DNA from 3 places in the Streptomyces sp. NPDC058145 genome. Region 3 is predicted to be linked to each of the others. Evidence: riboswitches for the same ligand, from Rfam matches in the RefSeq annotation. Region 3 holds a riboswitch; each other region holds the start of a gene.
The links. Region 3 has a riboswitch for cobalamin ahead of ACFVVO_RS09100 (CbtB-domain containing protein). Riboswitches for the same ligand answer to the same signal wherever they lie in the genome.

Region 1: it holds a riboswitch for cobalamin, as region 3 does, so the genes downstream of both, ACFVVO_RS03690 (ribonucleoside-diphosphate reductase subunit alpha) here and ACFVVO_RS09100 (CbtB-domain containing protein) in region 3, are expected to answer to the same signal.
Region 2: it holds a riboswitch for cobalamin, as region 3 does, so the genes downstream of both, ACFVVO_RS10585 (HoxN/HupN/NixA family nickel/cobalt transporter) here and ACFVVO_RS09100 (CbtB-domain containing protein) in region 3, are expected to answer to the same signal.

Annotation. Positions count from the first base shown of each region.
Region 1 covers NZ_JBHVUH010000001.1:791,265-794,528, reverse strand. Annotated here, with positions in the region: gene mctP (monocarboxylate uptake permease MctP) at 1-1,439, shown strand, start outside; cobalamin riboswitch at 1,557-1,711, shown strand; gene ACFVVO_RS03690 (ribonucleoside-diphosphate reductase subunit alpha) at 1,835-3,264, shown strand, end outside.
Region 2 covers NZ_JBHVUH010000004.1:128,954-132,217, reverse strand. Annotated here, with positions in the region: gene ACFVVO_RS10590 (nucleoside hydrolase) at 1-442, shown strand, start outside; gene ACFVVO_RS10585 (HoxN/HupN/NixA family nickel/cobalt transporter) at 471-1,556, opposite strand; cobalamin riboswitch at 1,585-1,790, opposite strand; gene ACFVVO_RS10580 (LAETG motif-containing sortase-dependent surface protein) at 1,943-2,869, opposite strand; gene ACFVVO_RS10575 (glycoside hydrolase family 13 protein) at 3,127-3,264, shown strand, end outside.
Region 3 covers NZ_JBHVUH010000003.1:491,427-494,690, reverse strand. Annotated here, with positions in the region: gene ACFVVO_RS09115 (phosphodiester glycosidase family protein) at 1-199, opposite strand, end outside; gene ACFVVO_RS09110 (DUF779 domain-containing protein) at 276-635, opposite strand; gene ACFVVO_RS09105 (histidine phosphatase family protein) at 731-1,309, opposite strand; cobalamin riboswitch at 1,408-1,559, shown strand; gene ACFVVO_RS09100 (CbtB-domain containing protein) at 1,595-1,816, shown strand; gene ACFVVO_RS09095 (CbtA family protein) at 1,842-2,606, shown strand; gene ACFVVO_RS09090 (spore photoproduct lyase family protein) at 2,721-3,264, opposite strand, start outside.

The DNA of each region.
Region 1 (3,264 bases), on a different contig from region 3:
CGGCGTACACCTTCGTCGCCGTACCGGCGGCGATCTACGCGGCGGGCGCGGCCGGCTTCTTCGCGGTCCCGTACACGATCCTCGTCTACCCGCTGATCTTCACGTTCCTGCCCCGCCTGTGGTCGGTCTCGCACCGCCACGGCTACGTCACGACCTCGGACTTCGTGCGCGGCCGGTTCGGCTCCAAGGGCCTGTCGCTGGCCGTGGCGGTCACCGGCATCCTCGCGACGATGCCGTACATCGCGTTGCAGCTCGTGGGCATCCAGGCGGTGCTGGACGTGATGGGCGTCGGCGGCGGCGAGAGCACCAACTGGTTCGTGAAGGACCTGCCGCTGCTCATCGCCTTCGGCGTGCTGGCCGCGTACACCTACTCGTCCGGGCTGCGTGCCCCCGCCCTGATCGCGTTCGTGAAGGACACGCTGATCTACATCGTCATCGCGGTGGCGATCATCTACATCCCGATCAAGCTGGGCGGGTTCGACGACGTCTTCGCCAAGGCGGGCGACGCCTTCAGCCAGGTCAACCCGGCGACCGGCAAGCCGCGCGGCGCGCTCGCCCCGCCGGAGGCGGGCCAGTGGACGTACGCCACCCTGGCGCTCGGTTCCGCGCTCGCCCTGTTCATGTACCCGCACTCGATCACCGCGACCCTGTCGTCCAGGAGTCGTGAGGTGATCCGCCGCAACACCACACTCCTGCCGCTGTACTCGCTGATGCTGGGTCTGCTGGCCCTGCTCGGCTTCATGGCGATCGCGGCCGGGGTCAAGGTCACCAACGGTCAGCTGGCGATCCCGCAGCTCTTCGAGGACATGTTCCCGGACTGGTTCGCGGGTGTGGCCTTCGCGGCGATCGGCATCGGCGCCCTGGTGCCCGCGGCCATCATGTCCATCGCGGCGGCGAACCTGTTCACCCGCAACATCTACAAGGACTTCATCAAGCCGGACGCCACGCCGAAGGAGGAGACCCGGGTCTCCAAGATCGTGTCGCTGCTGGTGAAGGTGGGCGCGCTGGTCTTCGTCCTGACGATGGACAAGACGGTCGCCATCAACTTCCAGCTGCTGGGCGGCATCTGGATCCTGCAGACCTTCCCGGCCCTGGTCGGCGGCCTGTTCACCCGCTGGTTCCACCGCTGGGCACTGCTCGCCGGCTGGGCGGTCGGCATGGTGTACGGCACGCTCGCCGCGTACGGGGTGGCCTCGCCGACCCAGAAGCACTTCGGCGGCTCCGCGAAGGAGATCCCGGGCATCGGGGAGATCGGCTACATCGGCCTCACGGCGTTCGTGCTCAACGTCGTGGTCACCGTGGTGCTCACCTTCGTCCTGAAGGCCGTGAAGGCCCCGGAGGGCCTCGACGAGACCAGGCCGGAGGACTACACGGCGGACGCGGGCGACCCGGGGGTCGAGGTGGAACTCCCGCCCGCCACCGCGGGAAGCACCCACTAGCGCGACCGGTCACGAACCACCCGACAGCGGGCCGCCGAGGGCACGACCCCCGGCGGCCCGCTGTCATGCGAGTTGACCCTGCGGAGCCACCACAACACGCAACAGGCACAACATGTGGGGGTGACACGGCAGGCTGGCACAAGATGTATGCTCATCCTCGCTGTCGCCCAGGGGAATCCGGTGCGAATCCGGAACTGTCCCGCAACGGTGTACTCGCGTGTTTCCGCACGCCTGTTTCAGTCCGAGGACCTGTCGGCAGCGCGCGCCCGGCCGTCCGGTCCGGGTGCTCATCGACGTCCGGGCCTCGCGGAATGGGCCGGGGACGCGACGCCGTGCGCGCTCGCGCTGCCCCCTGCTCTCCGCAAGGCCCCGTGCCGAGCGAGGGAGAGCCCCACGTGACCATCGCGCCAGCCGACCCGGCTTCAGTCATCCCGGCGAGCGGAGCCCCGGTGGAGACCGACGGTCCCGGTGCCGCGCTGCTGCGGACCCTGACCGAGCTGACCGCCGACCTCCCCCACGCCGACCCCGGCCGGGTCGCCGCGGCCGCGCTGCGCGGCCGGTCCGCCCGGGCCGACGAGGCGGAGTTGCGCGAGCTGGCCACCGAGGCGGCCGCCGGCCTCATCTCCGAGGACCCCGCCTACTCCCGGCTGGCCGCCCGGCTGCTGACCATCTCCATCCGCGCCGAGGCCGCCTCGCAGGGCGTCACGTCCTTCACCGGGTCCGTCGCCGTGGGCCACCGTGAGGGCCTTGTCGCCGACCGGACCGCGGAGTTCGTACGGCTGCACGCCGAACGGCTCGACACGCTGGTCGACACGGCGGCCGACGACCGCTTCGGCTACTTCGGCCTGCGCACGCTGCACAGCCGCTACCTCCTCCGCCACCCCATCACCCGCGAGGTGATCGAGACGCCCCAGTACTTCCTGCTGCGCGTCGCCGCCGGACTGGCCGAGGACGACACCGCCCGCTCCGTGGACGAAGTCGCCGCGCTGTACGGGCTGATGAGCCGGCTCGACTACCTGCCCTCCTCCCCCACCCTCTTCAACTCCGGCACCCGGCATCCGCAGATGTCGTCCTGCTACCTCCTCGACTCCCCGCTGGACGAGCTGGACTCCATCTACGACCGCTACCACCAGGTAGCCCGCCTCTCCAAGCACGCCGGCGGCATCGGCCTCTCGTACTCCCGTATCCGCAGCCGCGGTTCGCTGATCCGGGGCACCAACGGGCACTCCAACGGGATCGTGCCGTTCCTGAAGACGCTGGACGCCTCGGTGGCCGCGGTGAACCAGGGCGGCCGGCGCAAGGGCGCGGCCGCGGTGTACCTGGAGACCTGGCACTCCGACATCGAGGAGTTCCTGGAGCTGCGCGACAACACCGGTGAGGACGCCCGCCGTACGCACAACCTGAACCTCGCGCACTGGATCCCGGACGAGTTCATGCGCCGGGTCAACGCCGACGAGCGGTGGTCGCTGTTCTCCCCGGCGGACGTGCCGGAGCTGGTCGACCTGTGGGGCGAGGAGTTCGACGCCGCGTACCGCAGGGCGGAGGCCGCCGGGCTCGCGAAGAAGACGATGCCCGCCCGGGACCTGTACGGCCGCATGATGCGCACCCTCGCGCAGACCGGCAACGGCTGGATGACCTTCAAGGACGCCGCCAACCGCACCGCCAACCAGACGGCGACCGCGGGCCATGTCGTGCACTCCTCCAACCTGTGCACCGAGATCCTGGAGGTCACCGACGACGGCGAGACCGCGGTCTGCAACCTGGGGTCGGTCAACCTCGGCGCCTTCGTGGACACGGCGACCGGCGACCTCGACTGGGAGCGGCT
Region 2 (3,264 bases), on a different contig from region 3:
CACCGCCGGGGTGCCGATCACGATGTACGGGCTGGACGTCTTCATGCGGGTCGTCGTGCCCGGCACCGATGTGCACCGGCTGCGCGGCAGCGCCGATCCGGGCACCCGGCTGGCCGGGGAACTCCTCGCCCACCGGCCCGCCGCGCAGGGCGGCGCGCCGGAGGCCGAGGAGGCGGGCGGACTCGGTGACGCGGGCGCGGTGTGCGCGGTCGCCGATCCGGGGGGCATCACCACCCGGCGTCTGCCGGTCGAGGTCTCCCTGGCCCCCGGTCCGGCCCGCGGCCAGACGCTCGTCGACCGCCGCCCCCGCCCCGGCGAGTCCGAGATCCACGAGGGCGCCCGCGAACAGGCCCTGGTGGACGTGGCGTTGGAGGTGGACGTGGACCGGTTCGTGAAGCTGTACCTGGAGACCGTCGAAGGGTTTCGGGGTCCGGCGGGGTGAGCCGCGGGGACGGGTCGCGGGCCCGGGGTCAGTCGGACGTCGCCGGGACCCGTGACGCCCAGCGTTCCTCCACCCGCGCCAGCCGCCAGTACGCCAGCGCCGCCGCCCACACCACCACGAACAGCCCGACGATGACGTAGCCGACGCTGTCCAGGTCGAGCCGGGCGATCCAGCCGGTCACGGCGTCGCCCAGGGCGAACTTCTCGTGCAGGACGCCGACCAGCTCGATGGTGCCGATGAAGAAGGCGACGGCGATGGACAGCCCGGTGATCGTGAGGTTGTAGAACACCTTGCGGACCGGGTTGGAGAACGCCCACTGGTAGGCGAAGTTCATGAACGTGCCGTCGAGGGTGTCGAACAGGCTCATCCCGGCGGCGAAGAGCAGCGGCAGGCACAGGACCGCGTACCAGGGCAGTCCGGCCGCCGCGCCCGACCCGGCCATCACCATCAGCGTGACCTCGGTGGCCGTGTCGAAGCCGAGCCCGAACAGGAAGCCCAGCGGGAACATCTGGCCCGGCCGGGAGACCGACCTGGTCAGCCGCCCCAGGACCCGGTTCATGAACCCCCGCGAGTCCAGGTGCTGTTCAAGCGCCCGCTCGTCGTACGTGCCGGACCGCATCGCCCGGAACACCCTCAGGATGCCGGCCAGCGCGACCAGGTTGAGCGCGGCGATGAGGTAGAGGAACGTGCCGGAGATCGTCGTGCCCATGAAGCCGAGTACCTGGTGGGTGCGCGAGTGCTCGTCCATGACCCGGCCGGCGAGCCGGGTGCCGCCCGCGATCAGCAGGGCCAGCAGCACCACCACGCTGGAGTGCCCCAGCGCGAACCAGAAGCCCACCGACACCGGCCGTCTGCCGTCGGCCATCAGCTTGCGGGTGGTGTTGTCGATCGCGGCGATGTGGTCGGCGTCGAAGGCGTGCCGCATGCCGAGGGTGTAGGCGGTGACGCCGAGGCCGACGCCGAAGACGTCCTGGCCGACCTTGTAGTGCCCGGGGGAGACGAGCAGGAACAGCACCCCGAAGGCGACGACGTGCAGGGCGGCGATCACCGCCAGCAGCCCCGCCGTCCTGATCGTGTCCTCGCGTCGCCATCGGAAGGCAGCGGCATCGGCCATCGGATTCACGCTCCAGCACCTCGTGGATCATCTCGTGAGCTGCCGTGGCCGGTCTCCTGGCTTACGGGGTGGTGCGTTCGCCGTCCCTGCCTTCCCAGCCGTACGAACGGCCAGTGGCCCGGCGGATGCCGGACGGGACGGGAACTCCCCGATCACAGTGGCGAGGGCCGCGTCGGCATGGACCCCTGAGGGGCCGTCACCGACTTCCCGAGCACCACGGCCCGCCCACCGTAGGCAGGTGAGCGGTCGTCCGCATAGCCGCGCACCGGCGCAGGTACCCAAGATCACATGAGGAACGACCCCCGCCGTCTCGCAGGCCTTGCGGCTGCCGCGAGCGGCGGGGGTCGTGGGCGCTCAAGCCCTGAGCGCGTGCGCCGCGGGAACGGTCAGCCCTGGGCGCCCCGCTTGCGGCGCGCGAGGAGCACGAACGCGGCGCCGCCGGCGACCAGCACGGCGGCCCCGCCCGCGATCAGCCCCGAGTCGCCGCCGCCACCGGTCTCCGCGAGGTCGCCCCCGTCGTCACCGCCACCGTCCGGCGTGGGTGCGGAGCCGGCCCGCGATGCGGAGGCGGACGGGGCCGGCACGGACTCCGAGGAGGCCGGGGACGGTGCCGCGGACGACTCCGAGGCGCTCGGCGCGGGCGAGTCCTGCGCGGGAGCGCTCGGCGACGGGGACTGCGGCTCCTCAGGGGTGCTGGTGCAGTCCTTCGCGCCGCCGTTCCAGGCCGCGATCAGCTTGTCCTTGATGACCGGGTGGTCCGGGCCCTTGGGCAGGTCCCCGTGCTCGAAGCCGTCGTTCGCGTCGGACTTGCCGTCGAACCTGACCGCGCCCCGGTACAGGTCGATCTGCGCGAAGCAGCCCGCGTCCGGTACCGCGATATCGAGGGAGTCGGTCTCGCCCGGCTTGACGGCCACCGTGTCGAAGTCGACGAAGACCTGCTCGCCGGAGGTGGCGAAGCTCGCGCCGTGGGCGAGGTAGGAGGCGAGTGAGGCGGTGCAGCCGGCGGCGTCCCCGGCGGCGCGGACCTTGACGTGGACCTTGCCGTCCTCGGTCGGCTTGAGGTTCTGGTCGTCCACCTTGACCGAGTCGAAGAAGTTCACGCCGTCCAGCGAGAACTGGCAGCGGTCGGTGCCGGTCTCGGTGCCCGCGCCGGTGCCGGGCGCGTAGTGGCCGCCGGCCTTCCAGCCGTCACCGCCGTGCGCGCCGTGGGCCCAGGCGCCGGAGGCGGCGGCGATCGAGGCGGCGCAGAGGGCGAGTGACGCGGCGCCCGTCCCCAGCAGGCGGCGCGCGGTGACACGTCTGGCTATGGACATGGATATCCCATCGCAGAAGCTCGAGTGAGCGGAAGAAGTCAGAGAGACACGCGGCCCATTGGTCACATGCGCCACAGTGTGAGGCCATGGTGATCGGCCCTGTTGAAACCTGTCAACCTGCGTGAATGCAGGGCTCGTTCATGGAGCCGTCACAACTTCATCACACGGGGAATGATCCACTCCCCATCGCCTGAAGGTTCCCTTTCCGGGCAATGTGGACAGTCTCTGTACTGTCGTCCTTCCCGAAGGGAGCCCGTATGGCAGACCTCTCGTCCCGGAACCCCGACTGGTGGCGCCAGGCCGTCGTCTACCAGGTGTATCCGCGCAGCTTCGCCGACGCCGACGGCGACGGGCTCGGCGACCTCAGGGGAGTCACCCAGCGCCTGAACCACCTC
Region 3 (3,264 bases):
CGTGGGTCCGCCCGGCCGCCGCCGTGATGTCGAACTCCCGGTAGGTGACCCCCGGAGCGATCCGCTTGCCCGGTCTGCCGGCCGGTACGGCACCGGCCGGCGCCGCTCCCGTCAGGGCCGCGCCGGCCAGTAGGCCGAACGCCGTGAGAACCGTGAGAACCGATCTGCCCGCCGCCGTCTGCCGCCGAACTCGCGTCACCGCGCCCCCTGATGCCTCGTCAACTGTCACCAGTGCTCAGGGGAAGTGCACCAGACGACGGCGACGTACGGGACGGCTAGGCGTCGACTACGCGAGAACGGGTGAGAAAACGCACGCCCTCGGGTGCCTCCAGCGAGAAACCGCTTCCTCGTCCGGGTACCACGTCCACGATCAGCCGGGTGTGGCTCCAGGCCTCGTACTGGCTCCGTGACATCCAGAAGGTCACGGGCTCCTCGACGCCGTCCACCACCAGCTCGGCCAGCAGCACGTCCGAACCGCCGGTACGGAACTCGCCGTCCGGGTAGCACATGGGGGCGCTGCCGTCGCAGCAGCCGCCCGACTGATGGAACATCAGTGGTCCGTGTTCGGCCCGCAGCCGGCGCACCAGCTCCGCGGCCTGTGGGGTGAGTTCGACGCGGGGCAGTTCCTCTTGCATGGTCACCGTCCTGGAGCACGGGAGCTCGGATCTCATTCAGTCTCACGTGTCGTCAGTGGCGCGTCCAGCGTGCGGGGTTCACGTCCCGGTGCCGCTCAGGCCCGACCCCGGCCCAGCGCCGTCCCCAGCGCCACGTTCCAGCGCCCCGCCCGGCCGGTGAACTCGGTGGCGGTCAGGGGCGGTACGTCGATCCGCCAGAAGGCGGCCTCCGGTGCGCCGAGCACCCGCACCGTCACGGCCCGCACGACCTCCGGCTCGACCACCGCCACCGTGCGGCCCGCGGACCGGGCGGCCTCTTCCAGCCAGCCCCCGACCCGGGCGCACAGAAGGCGCACCGACTCCCCGCCGTGCGGGTTCGCCGCGGGGTCGGCCAGCCACCGGGCCAGCGCCTCCGGCTCCCGGGCGCCGACCTCGTCGAGGGTCCGCCCCCGCCAGCGGCCCATGTCGAGCCCGGCCAGAGCGGGTTCGGCACGTGCGTCGAGACCCAGCGCGGCCGCCGTCTCCCGGCACCGGACGGTGGGGGAGACGAGGACCGGGGCGGCCGGCCGCAGTTCGTCCGCTGCCGACCGGGCGCGCGCGGCGCCGGCCGCCTCGAGTGAGCACCCGTCGTCGAAGCGGGCCTCCCGCACGGCCGGGTTCATCGCCGGTGAGATCAACATCACTCGGGTCGTCATGAGGTCGCTTTCATGGGCAACGGCCCTTTCGGCACGGGGATTTCAAGCGTAGGGCGGCTGCGGGGGCGCACCGCCCCGCACCCGTGCGCCCTTGGCTGCACCCGCGCTTCGCGGTACGTTCGCGACGATATCGACGACGGAATGCGGAAGCCGGTGGGAATCCGGCACGGTCGCGCCACTGTAAGCCCCGTTCACACCACTCCTGGTGCGAGCCGGGCAAGTCAGACCCGCCCGTCGTCCCGTGCACCACCGAGCAGGGACGCGAGTTCCCCAGGAGGTCCTGCCATGGCGCAGTCCGCCGTTCAGCCCAGCACCGACCCCACCGTCATTCCCGCCAAGCTGCCGATCGGCGCCATCGCCCCCTGGGCGGTCTTCTTCGGCGTCCTGATGCTGGTCCTGCTTTACTTCGTCGGCGCCGAACAGGGCGCGACCTCCGTGATGTCCGGCGAGAACGTGCACGAGTGGGTGCACGACGCCCGGCATCTGCTCGGCTTCCCCTGCCACTGACCGGGGCGAGGAAACGTACGAGCTCATGAACTCGGCAACCGTCCGGAATCTGTTGGTGCGTGGCATGCTCGCGGGACTCGCCGCGGGCCTGCTCGCCCTCGTCGTCGCCTACTTCCTCGGTGAGCCGCGGGTCGACTCGGCCATCGCCTACGAAGAGGCGCACTCCCACGAACACGGTATGGAGGCGGTCTCCCGCACGATGCAGTCGACCGCCGGCCTGTCCACCGGCGTGCTGGTCTACGGCATCGCGTTCGGCGGCATCGCCGCGCTCGCCTACTGCTTCGCGCTGGGCCGCATCGGCCGCTTCGGGCCGCGCGCGAGCGCGCTGCTCCTGGCGGCCGCCGGCCTCGTCGCCGTCTACGTCGTGCCCTTCCTGAAGTACCCGGCCAACCCGCCGTCCGTCGGCGACCCCGACACGATCGGCAAGCGCACGACGCTGTACTTCCTGATGATGGTCCTGAGCGTGCTGCTGGCGGTCGCTACGGTGATCCTCGGCAAGCGGCTCGCCCCCCGTCTGGGCAACTGGAACGCGACGGTGGCCGCGGGCGCGTTCTTCCTCCTGGTCGCCGGGCTCGCCTACGCGTTCCTGCCGGCCGTCGACGAGGTCCCCAAGGACTTCTCCCCGAGTCTGCTGTGGCAGTTCCGGCTGGCGGCGCTGGCCGTCCAGGCGACCCTGTGGACCGCTTTCGGGCTGGTCTTCGGCGTCCTGGCGGAACGCGTGCTCACCGCGCAGCGCACGGCCGGCGAGCGGCAGGCCACAGGTCCGCGCGCCCCGGCCGCGCACCACTGAGGTCCCCGGCGCTCCGGCGCGAGGCGTGAGGCGCCGACCCGCTCGCGGGCCGGTGCCTCACGCGTTCGCCGCGGACCCCGCGGCCGTCGTCAGAAGCGGACCGCGGGGCCCTGCTCAGAAGGCGTACCGGACGCGCAGCCAGGGAGCGTGCGCCGCGACGAGCCCGCGCAGCTCGTCCACGGCCCTCGCTTTGACCAGGTGGTCGTAGCGCACGTTCAGCGCCCCGTTCTCGGAGCGTTTGCCCTGCTGGATGCCGGGCTGCCAGAGCATCTCCTCGGCGCGCGGATGCCAGCCGAGGTTCACCTCGTGCAGCTCCCGGTTGTGGGTCAGCATGATCACTTCGGCGGCCGCCTGCCGTTTGACCCGGTCCGGGAGCACGTCGTCGAGCTGGCGGAGCAGCTCGGTCCAGGCCTCCTGCCACCCGGGGCGCAGGACCACGGGGGAGAGGTTGAAGTGCACCTCGTACCCCGCGTCCAGGAAGTCGGCCGCGGCGCCGATGCGCTCGGCCACCGGTGACGTCCGGATGTCCAGCAGCCGGGAGTCCTCGCCGGGCATGACCGAGAAGCGCACGCGGGTGCGGCCCCGCGGATCCAGCGCCAGGAGATCCGGGTTCACGAACTTGGTGGCGAAGGACGCCTTGGCAGTGGGCCACTGCCGG